DNA from 2 places in the Mycobacterium sp. NGS62 genome. Region 1 is predicted to be linked to the other one. Evidence: riboswitches for the same ligand, from Rfam matches in the RefSeq annotation. Region 1 holds a riboswitch; the other holds the start of a gene.

Evidence for each region. Region 1 has a riboswitch for S-adenosylmethionine ahead of AC5Y49_RS15860 (ankyrin repeat domain-containing protein). Riboswitches for the same ligand answer to the same signal wherever they lie in the genome.
Region 2: another riboswitch for S-adenosylmethionine. It lies ahead of AC5Y49_RS14355 (bifunctional o-acetylhomoserine/o-acetylserine sulfhydrylase); the one in region 1 lies ahead of AC5Y49_RS15860 (ankyrin repeat domain-containing protein).

What each region holds. Positions count from the first base shown of each region.
Region 1 covers NZ_JCALCK010000005.1:294,247-298,726, reverse strand. Annotated here, with positions in the region: gene AC5Y49_RS15865 (ADP-ribosylglycohydrolase family protein) at 29-1,492, opposite strand; gene AC5Y49_RS15860 (ankyrin repeat domain-containing protein) at 1,619-2,308, opposite strand; SAM riboswitch class IV at 2,341-2,452, opposite strand; gene AC5Y49_RS15855 (Helicase associated domain protein) at 2,622-3,575, shown strand; gene AC5Y49_RS15850 (ATP-binding protein) at 3,837-4,480, shown strand, end outside.
Region 2 covers NZ_JCALCK010000005.1:7,851-12,330, forward strand. Annotated here, with positions in the region: gene AC5Y49_RS14350 (NADP-dependent isocitrate dehydrogenase) at 1-1,958, opposite strand, end outside; SAM riboswitch class IV at 2,147-2,267, shown strand; gene AC5Y49_RS14355 (bifunctional o-acetylhomoserine/o-acetylserine sulfhydrylase) at 2,443-3,801, shown strand; gene metX (homoserine O-acetyltransferase MetX) at 3,812-4,480, shown strand, end outside.

The DNA.
Region 1 (4,480 bases):
AGTTGGGCGCCTCGTACAACAGAACCGGTCACGAGTCACCGCCAGTTAACGGGCACAGTCGCCGCAGCGCCGCGCGGAATCCTGGGTTTGGGTTGGCGCCCGGCAGCACCGCGGCCACATCATGCACCGCCTGATCGATGTCGACGCCCTGTCTGCGTGCCCCGTAGAGGGCGGCGACCGCGGGGGTGCGGCTGTATGCCTGGACGCAATGGACGAACACCGTCCGGCCTTCATCTCGCAGCTGCTCTATCGCACGTACCGTGTCGAGCAGCACGAACTCAAGATGATCGTTCTCACCCTGGTCGTCTATGAGGCGAACATCAAGTTGTTGCACGCCGTCGGGCAAATGCAAGTCATTGACCCGGCACAGCGACACGATCGCGTCCACTTCCGAGGGCAAGTTTCCAAGAGCGGCAATTCCCCCGATCCACACCTTCTCGTCGTACGGATGCCGCACGATTTTGCGGCCCTCGGGAAACCCGCCGTAGGTGTAGTCGAAAGTGTCGGGCCGGCCTTTACGGATGATCTGGCTGGCAAGCTGGATCAGGCCACGTGTAGTCAGGCCCGGCCAGCCCTGCAACTTCAACCGCCAGCGGGAGGGCACCGCGGATGCGCCGTATGCGGCACCCAGCAAGCCGCCAGCGATGGCCGCCACGGTGTCAGTGTCGTGGCCGCCGCGTACCGCCGCTTCCAGCGCGAGCCGCAGATGATCGGCACGAAAAACCTCCGAGGCGGGATCATCCGCCGGGATAGGCGTGCTCACGATCGCCGACCATGCGGCCTGGAGGGCAGCCACCACCCAGCCGTTGTTGGCGGTGAAAGCTGACGGCTTGGACGTCTCGGCTTCGTCCAGGCGGGACGCCCACTGGTCGCGGCGGTCGTTGCCGATGTGGGGCAGGCCGATTCGCGCGTCAAGCTGTCCGGTGAGGATGGGGTGGCGGATTGCGGTGCACCACAGTACGCAGGCGTCACCGGCGTCGGGGTCGTAGTGCGTCAGTTCGCTGATCGCACGGGCCGCCTCGACTAGCGCCATCTCGTCGTCGAGGTAGGCGAGGGCCACCGGCGCGGTACGCATCAGCGAGCCGTTGCCGGCGGTGTGGCCGGTGCGTTTGTGCAGGGCCGCGGATTCTGCGCGCGCGGTTCGTGCTGAGATTCCGCGCCGGCCAGCGGCGGAAAGGACCGAGCTTGTCTGCGCACCAATGTCTTTGGCGGTTTTCGCCCACCAGTGCCAGCGCTCCACGATGTAGTCCTGGGCCTTGTCGACACGCAGGTCGGCGCCCGTCGCCGCGATCTCGGCGGTCGCGATGGCCATCGACGTGTCGTCGGTCCACTCGCCGGGCTTGAAAGGCCCCAGTCCGCCACCGATCATGTCGACTGGGACATCCGGAGCGAGTGGCGGCCCGAATTCGTAGCCAGCGCCAAGGGCATCCCCGGCGGCAGTGCCCAGCAGTGCACCGCAAGCCCGATCACGTTGTGCAGCAGTCATGTTCATTGTTAGCCTCCTTAATGCGCAAACGCGCATAGCAGAACTGGTTGAAGATTGCAGTACGGGTGTGACGTGTTTGTGTGTGCCGGTCGAAATGGTGCGGCTGCAGAACCGCGCAAGCGGTCAGCCTGGTCAGACGAACCCTTGGTCGACCAGCACCGAGCCTTCGGTGGTGATTAGGTGGGCTTGGCCGGAGCCTCCGACGAGGCCGCACCAGCTCTTGACCTCAAGCGCTCCGCGTTGCAGCTCGATGTGGAACCCGTACTTGCCCGGCAGCGGAAACCACACCCGCTGCCCTGGCAGTTCGTGCAAGATCTCAACCGGCGGGTATCGCAACACGGTGCGCAAGTCGCCGTCGTAAAGGCGTCCGTGGATGCGTCCGTCGATGAGCTCGGCAAGCCGCGCGTCGAGCGCTCGAATCTGCTGCCGCGTCAGTGGGCTGCGCGGCGGGCGCAACAACTCCCGCAGTGCGGGGGTGTGGTTGTGCGCGACTGCCACGTCGAACGCGGTACGCCCCTTTGAATCCGGAAGGGACCGCAGCGAGCCTCGGTCAAGTAGTTCTGCGATAACGTCGGTCGGTGCCCCGTGCCAGGCGGCCTGGTGTAGGACGGTGAACCACGCCGTGCCGCCTGGCCGCCACTGATTGATGACCAGCCACTTCCACTTGCGGTCCAGCACTTTCAACGCGGCCGGCCAGTTGCCGGCTTTCGCGGCGTCGGCGAGTTGGTGCCCGGCGCGGGCCAAATCGTCGGCCATAACCGAGGTGTCCAAGACGCCCTGCCATGGACGGGCACCATCGATGATCTCGTTGTAGGACGTCATGGGGACCTCCCGTGTTTCGGGCCTCCCCGCAGGAGGCGCTCTTGCCGGCATCGGTCGATGTCGGCCGCTTCGTCATCCGAGCCACCCACGAGCGTGGGGTTGGCGCGCCGTCTAGTCGGAGCTTGGCAACGGCGTCTCGTGAAGCAAGGTCAGTGTAAAGCGATGTACCGACAATGTTTGGTGCATGCGCTCTTCCCGCCGCTCCCTTCCACTAGTTGCCGAGCCGATACTGCGCTGTCGCAGTAACTTCTGTAAGCACACAGTAGCACATCCAACAGTGGGGGTCTGCAGCCAAGCAGCGTAGGCTGCGGGTATGCAGATGCCCGGCGAGCGAGCGCGAGCGTCGAACGATGAGGTCAGCGGCACCTTCGCTGAGCGGGCGAAGTCAGCGCGACTCCGTGCGGGGCTGACGCAGCAGCAACTGTCTGACCGTCTGAAGAACGAAGCCGACGTTGTGCTCGACACGTCCGCGATCACCCGGATCGAATCCGGGCAGCGGGAGCCGCGACTCGGCGAGGCGCTTGCTATCGCGCAAGTGCTGGAATTCGGGCTGAACAACCTTGTGCAGCGCGCGGACTTGGACTTTTACATGAGCGACGTCGAGCGGTTGATGGATGAAAGCCGAGCGGCACTGGTGAAGATGGCCCAGTCGGTCGACCCAGTCATCGACTTCGTACGACGAAATCCAGGCAGCCTGGGCGACGGCCGCCTTGAGGACAGATTCCGCGAAGTGGTCGAGTGGTTCCATCAACGCGTCTCAAGTGATGACTCCTGGTCTGAAGAGCTGGGCCCCGTGAACTTCGCCGTCATGTCAAATCGAACCGATGAGAAACTGAAGCGCCAACTACTGCGGGCAGTCTGCGAAGGAATTTTGGTCAGAGCAGAGGAGCTTCAACCGGCGTACGAGCAATGGTACGAGGGCGATTTCAGCGCAGGCAGCCCTGAGCGCAAGGGCGCGTCGACGACGAGCGAGGCACATCCGGGATGGAAACGTGTCGAGTCTCGTGTCCGTGCCGAACAGTGGGAGAAACGCTTCCGTCAACTCCGTGACTACGTGCGTCGCAATGGTGACGCGCGTGTCCCGCGGTCGTACACCACCAACGACGGCGGCCGACTCGGCGAATGGGTCGCGGAGCAACGCAAGCGCTTCGCGCGGGGGATGCTCGATGCCGATCGCTCACGGAAGCTTGAGGAGTTGGCGGGCTGGACGTGGGGTTCGCGAGCCGGGTGGTCCCAAGCGAAAGCGACGACACAGGGCGGGGAGTGACGCCCTAGTTAGCTGAGGCGAAGCGAATTTCCGAAGTTCCCCCGCCGGGGGTATGCAACTTTGGGTTACCCCCGTCGGGGGATATGCGAGCTTTCGGCTACCCCGGTCGGGGGATATGCAGCTTTGGGTGACCCCGCTCGGGGGATATGCGAGCTCTCGGGTACCCCCGCCGGGGGTCAACAACCATGCGACTACGCTGGCGCCTCCGGAGTTTCGGTTAGCTGTCAGCTTCTGTCGGTGCATGGAGGCAGACTCCTAGTCATGTCCGAGGTGGAAATGTCGTCGGCGGCGATCGCGTTGGCTAGCGAGCACCCCGATGTTCGTCGTGCCGTCGAACTCGTGGGGCAGATTCTCGCGGGGTCGGTAACGTCGCGCACGACGCTGGATGGGTTTTTGCACGCAACTCTCGGCCGGTCCGGGTCGGATTTGGTCTGCGACTCACGCAAGCTCTCCTCGATCGGGCACGTGACCGTGGGCTTAGCCGTCGCGGCGCTGATCGACCGCTTCGATCCTCAGATCGGTCCGGGTGATGACGACGAACCTCCCACCTGGGGACACGTGAAGATCGGTGAGCAACACCTAGCACCACCCTCGGCCTTGTCGGCCTACTTCGCCGCCGGCAAGCTCGCCCCTGCACCGCTGGTGGTGCGACTCAGCGAGCAAGCAGGATTCAGGGACGAGCCTCGATTGCAGGTCTACACCTCGCCTGCAGACCGAGCGGACGGCGTTGCAGCGCTCGAGGCGATCATGGCCGACGCGGAGGGCGCCAAGAACTTGTTCCGCGGCAACGCACTCTCCGCGACCGAACACAATGGACTGGTCCTTGAAGTTACGGAGCTTCCCGCTCTGACACGTTCGAATGTTATTGTGCCCGACTCGGTGTGGTCGGAGATCGATCTGAATGT
Region 2 (4,480 bases), 290 kb from region 1:
TTGCGCGACGGGCTCTTGTTGTTGTCCAGCAGCTTGCCGATCGCGGCATCCAGCGTCGTGCCCAGAATCTCGGCGCGCTCGTTGCCGATCTTGGCGCCCATATCCTCCAGGCTGGCGCCCAGTGCCAGGAACTCGCCCAGCGAGTCCCAGCGCAGGTGATTCTCCTCCACCAGTTGCTTGACGTGCTTGGGCGCCGAACCGCCTGCGCCGGTTTCGTACATTCCGCCGCCGGCCATCAGCGGCACGATGGACAGCATCTTGGCGCTGGTGCCCAACTCCAGGATCGGAAACAGGTCAGTCAGGTAATCGCGCAGGATGTTGCCGGTCGCGGCGATGGTGTCCAGCCCGCGGATCAGCCGTTCCAAGGTGTATCGCATGGAACGAACCTGCGACATGATCTGAATGTCGAGGCCCTCGGTGTCGTGCTCCTTCAGATACGTCCTGACCTTCTTGATCAGTTCGTTTTCGTGCGGCCGGTAGGGGTCCAGCCAAAACAGCACCGGCATACCGGAGTTCCGGGCGCGGGTGACGGCCAGCTTCACCCAGTCGCGGATCGGCGCGTCCCGCACGATCGGCATCCGCCAGATGTCGCCGGCTTCCACCTCCTGCGACAGCAGCACTTCACCGGTGGCGAGGTCCACGATGTTAGCGACGCCGTCTTGGGACAGCTCGAATGTCTTGTCGTGCGACCCGTATTCCTCGGCCTGCTGCGCCATCAGACCGACGTTGGGAACGGTGCCCATCGTCGCTGGATCGAAAGCGCCGTTGGTCTTGCAGAAGTTGATGATTTCCTGGTAGATGCGGGCGAACGTGGACTCGGGGTTGACCGCCTTGGTGTCCTTTTGCCGTCCGTCGGCGCCGTACATCTTGCCGCCGGCGCGAATCATCGCCGGCATCGAGGCGTCCACGATCACGTCACTGGGCGAGTGGAAGTTCGAGATTCCTTTGGCCGAATCGACCATCGCCAACTCCGGCCGGTGCTCGTGGCAGGCGTGCAGGTCGCGAATGATCTCGTCGTGTTGCGACGCGGGCAGCGACTCGATCTTGTTGTAGAGGTCAACCAGGCCGTTGTTGACGTTGACACCCAGCTCGTCGAACAGCTTCTGATGCTTGGCGAACGCGTCCTTGTAGAAGACTTTGACCGCGTGGCCGAACACGATGGGGTGGCTGACCTTCATCATCGTCGCCTTGACGTGCAAAGAGAACATCACGCCGGTCTTGCGCGCATCCTCCATCTGTTCCTCGTAGAACTCGCGCAGAGCACGCACGCTCATGAACATGCTGTCGATGATGTCGCCCTCGGCCAGTGACACTTCCGGCTTGAGCACGATCGTCTCGCCGGTTTTGGTGACCAGTTCCATCTTCACGTCGCGCGCGCGGTCCAGCGTCATCGACTTCTCGCCGTGATAGAAGTCGCCGTGCCGCATGGTCGCCACATGAGTGCGCGATGCCATCGACCACTCGCCCATGCTGTGCGGGTGCTTACGCGCGAATTCCTTGACCGCCTTGGGCGCACGCCGATCCGAGTTGCCTTCCCGCAGCACCGGGTTCACCGCACTGCCCAAGACATTGGCGTAACGCTTTTTCAGCTCCCTTTCCCGGTCGGTTTTCGGATTCTCCGGGTAATCCGGAACCTTGAATCCCTTACCCTGCAGCTCTTTGATCGCGGCCACCAGTTGCGGCACCGACGCGCTGATGTTCGGCAGCTTGATGATCGTGGTGTCGGGCAGTTGCGTCAGCCGGCCGAGTTCGGCGAGGTTGTCGGGCACGCGCTGCTCTTCGGTGAGGTAATCGGGGAACTCGGCCAAGATGCGTGCCGCCACCGAGATGTCGCTGGCTTCGATGTTGATGCCCGCCGGTTCGGCAAACGCGCGCACGATCGGCAAAAAGGCATACGTCGCCAACAACGGCGCCTCGTCGGTCAGCGTGTAGATGATGGTCGGCTGTTCGGCGCACACGGTCTGTCTCCCGGCGTCTCAAGATTGTCAGCGGCTCGCGATGTCACGGTGGCTGCCAGTATCGCGTACGCGGTAATCGACAGCCGTAAAGGGGTCACGCGTTATCTGCGGCGTTTATCCTGCTCGGGGTCTGCATCGTCGGCGAGTCAGGTGGCGGCGTCTCACCGACGTGCGATAAGCTTCAGGTCGGTCATGAGTGCCAGCGTTCAAGCCCCGGCTTGCTGGCCGGCAACCCTCCAACCGCGGTGGGGTGCCCCGGGTGATGACCAGGTTGAGTAGCCACAACCGGCTACGCGGCAAGCGCGGGTCCGCCGTGACGGGCCCCCCGAGTAGACAGGGAAACCTGATGCACGCCTATTTGGGCCGGCCCATCGTGTCTCACAGTTGCTGACCGAATGGCCGCCGGTTGACGTCTTCTCCGGATGGCGTCCCGGGCGCCTACGAGCAACCGCCCCCGCACAAGCCATTGACAGAAAGCATGCAGATGAGCGCTGACGAGAACGACGACAACGATCCGACCGCGCATTGGTCATTCGAAACCAAACAAATCCATGTCGGGCAGCGGCCGGACCCGACCACCCACGCACGCGCCCTGCCGATCTACCAGACCACCTCCTTCACCTTCGATGACACCGCACACGCGGCGGCGCTGTTCGGGCTGGAGGTCCCGGGAAACATCTACACCCGGATCATGAATCCGACCGCCGACGTCGTCGAGCAGCGCATCGCCGCGCTCGAGGGCGGGGTGGCCGCACTGTTCCTGGCCTCCGGCCAAGCGGCGTCGACGTTCGCGCTGCTGAACCTGGCCGGCGCCGGTGACCACATCGTCTCCAGTCCGCGGCTCTACGGCGGCACCTACAACCTGTTCCACTATTCGCTGGCCAAGATCGGCGTCGAGGTCACCTTCATCGACGATCCCGACAACCTGGAGTCCTGGCGCTCGGCGATCCGGCCCAACACCAAGGCGTTCTTCGCCGAGACGATCTCCAATCCGCAGATCGACGTGCTGGATACCCCGGGCGTGGCCGCTATTGCCCATCAGAACGGGCTGCCGCTGATCGTCGACAACACCGTCGCCACCCCCTACCTGATCCAGCCGATCGCCCAGGGCGCTGACATTGTGGTCCATTCGGCCACCAAATACCTGGGTGGCCATGGCGCCGCGATCGCCGGTGTCATCGTCGACGGTGGCACGTTCGACTGGACGGGCGGCCGTTTTCCCGACTTCACCACGCCCGACCCCAGTTACCACGGCGTGGTCTACGCGGAATTGGGGCCGCCCGCGTTCGCGCTCAAAGCTCGGGTGCAACTGCTGCGCGACTATGGTTCTGCGGCCTCGCCGTTCAACGCGTTCTTGGTCGCGCAGGGGCTGGAAACCTTGAGTCTGCGCATGGAGCGTCACGTCGGCAACGCCAAGCGGGTCGCCGAGTTTTTGGCCGATCATGACGACGTGGTGTCGGTCAACTACGCCGGGCTGCCGAGCTCGCCGTGGTACGAGCTGGGAAAGAAGCTGGCGCCCAGAGGAACCGGCGCAGTGCTGGCCTTCGAGTTGGCCGGCGGCGTGGAGGCCGGGAAGGCGTTTGTCAATGCGCTGCAACTGCACAGCCACGTCGCCAACATCGGGGATGTGCGGTCGCTGGTGATCCATCCGGCATCGACGACCCACTCCCAACTCAGTCCTGAGGAGCAGCTGTCAAGCGGCGTCAGCCCGGGGCTGGTGCGGTTGGCCGTCGGCATCGAGGGTATCGATGACATCCTGGCCGACTTGCAACTCGGCTTTGCTGCGGCTCGCAAATTCGGTGCCGCCACCGCGGGCGACCCGCACGCCGTGGCGGCATTCTGAGGAGGCTTGGGTGACAATCTTCGACGTGCCAACTCAAGCGCTTCCCGCCGAAGGGGAGCTCGGCGTCGTTGACGTCGGTTCGCTGACGCTGGAAAGCGGCGTGGTGCTCGACGACGTCCAGATCGCCGTACAGCGGTGGGGAGAGTTGTCGCCGTCACGCGACAACGTCGTCGTGGTGTTGCACGCGCTCACCGGCGATTCGCACATCACCGGCCCCGCCGGGCCCGGGCAGCCTACGCCGGGCTGGTGGGACGGCATCGCCGGGCCGGGTGCGCCGATCGACACCAACCGTTGGTGCGCACTGTCCACCAACGTGCTGGGCGGCTGCCGCGGCTCAACCGGGCCCAGCTCACTGGCTCCCGACGGAAAACCCTGGGGCTCACGGTTTCCGCTTGTCACGATTCGCGATCAGGTGGAGGCAGACATCGCGGCGTTGGCCGCACTGGGCATCACCAAAGTTGCCGCCGTCGTCGGCGGATCGATGGGCGGCGCACGGGCGCTGGAATGGATTATCGGCCACCCCGACGAGGTTGCGTCCGCGTTGCTATTGGCGGTGGGTGCGCGTAGCACTGCCGACGAGATCGGCACCCAGGTCAGCCAGCTCAGAGCGATCGAGGCCGACCCGAACTGGCAGGGCGGTGACTACCACGGCACCGGCCGCACACCCGACGTCGGACTG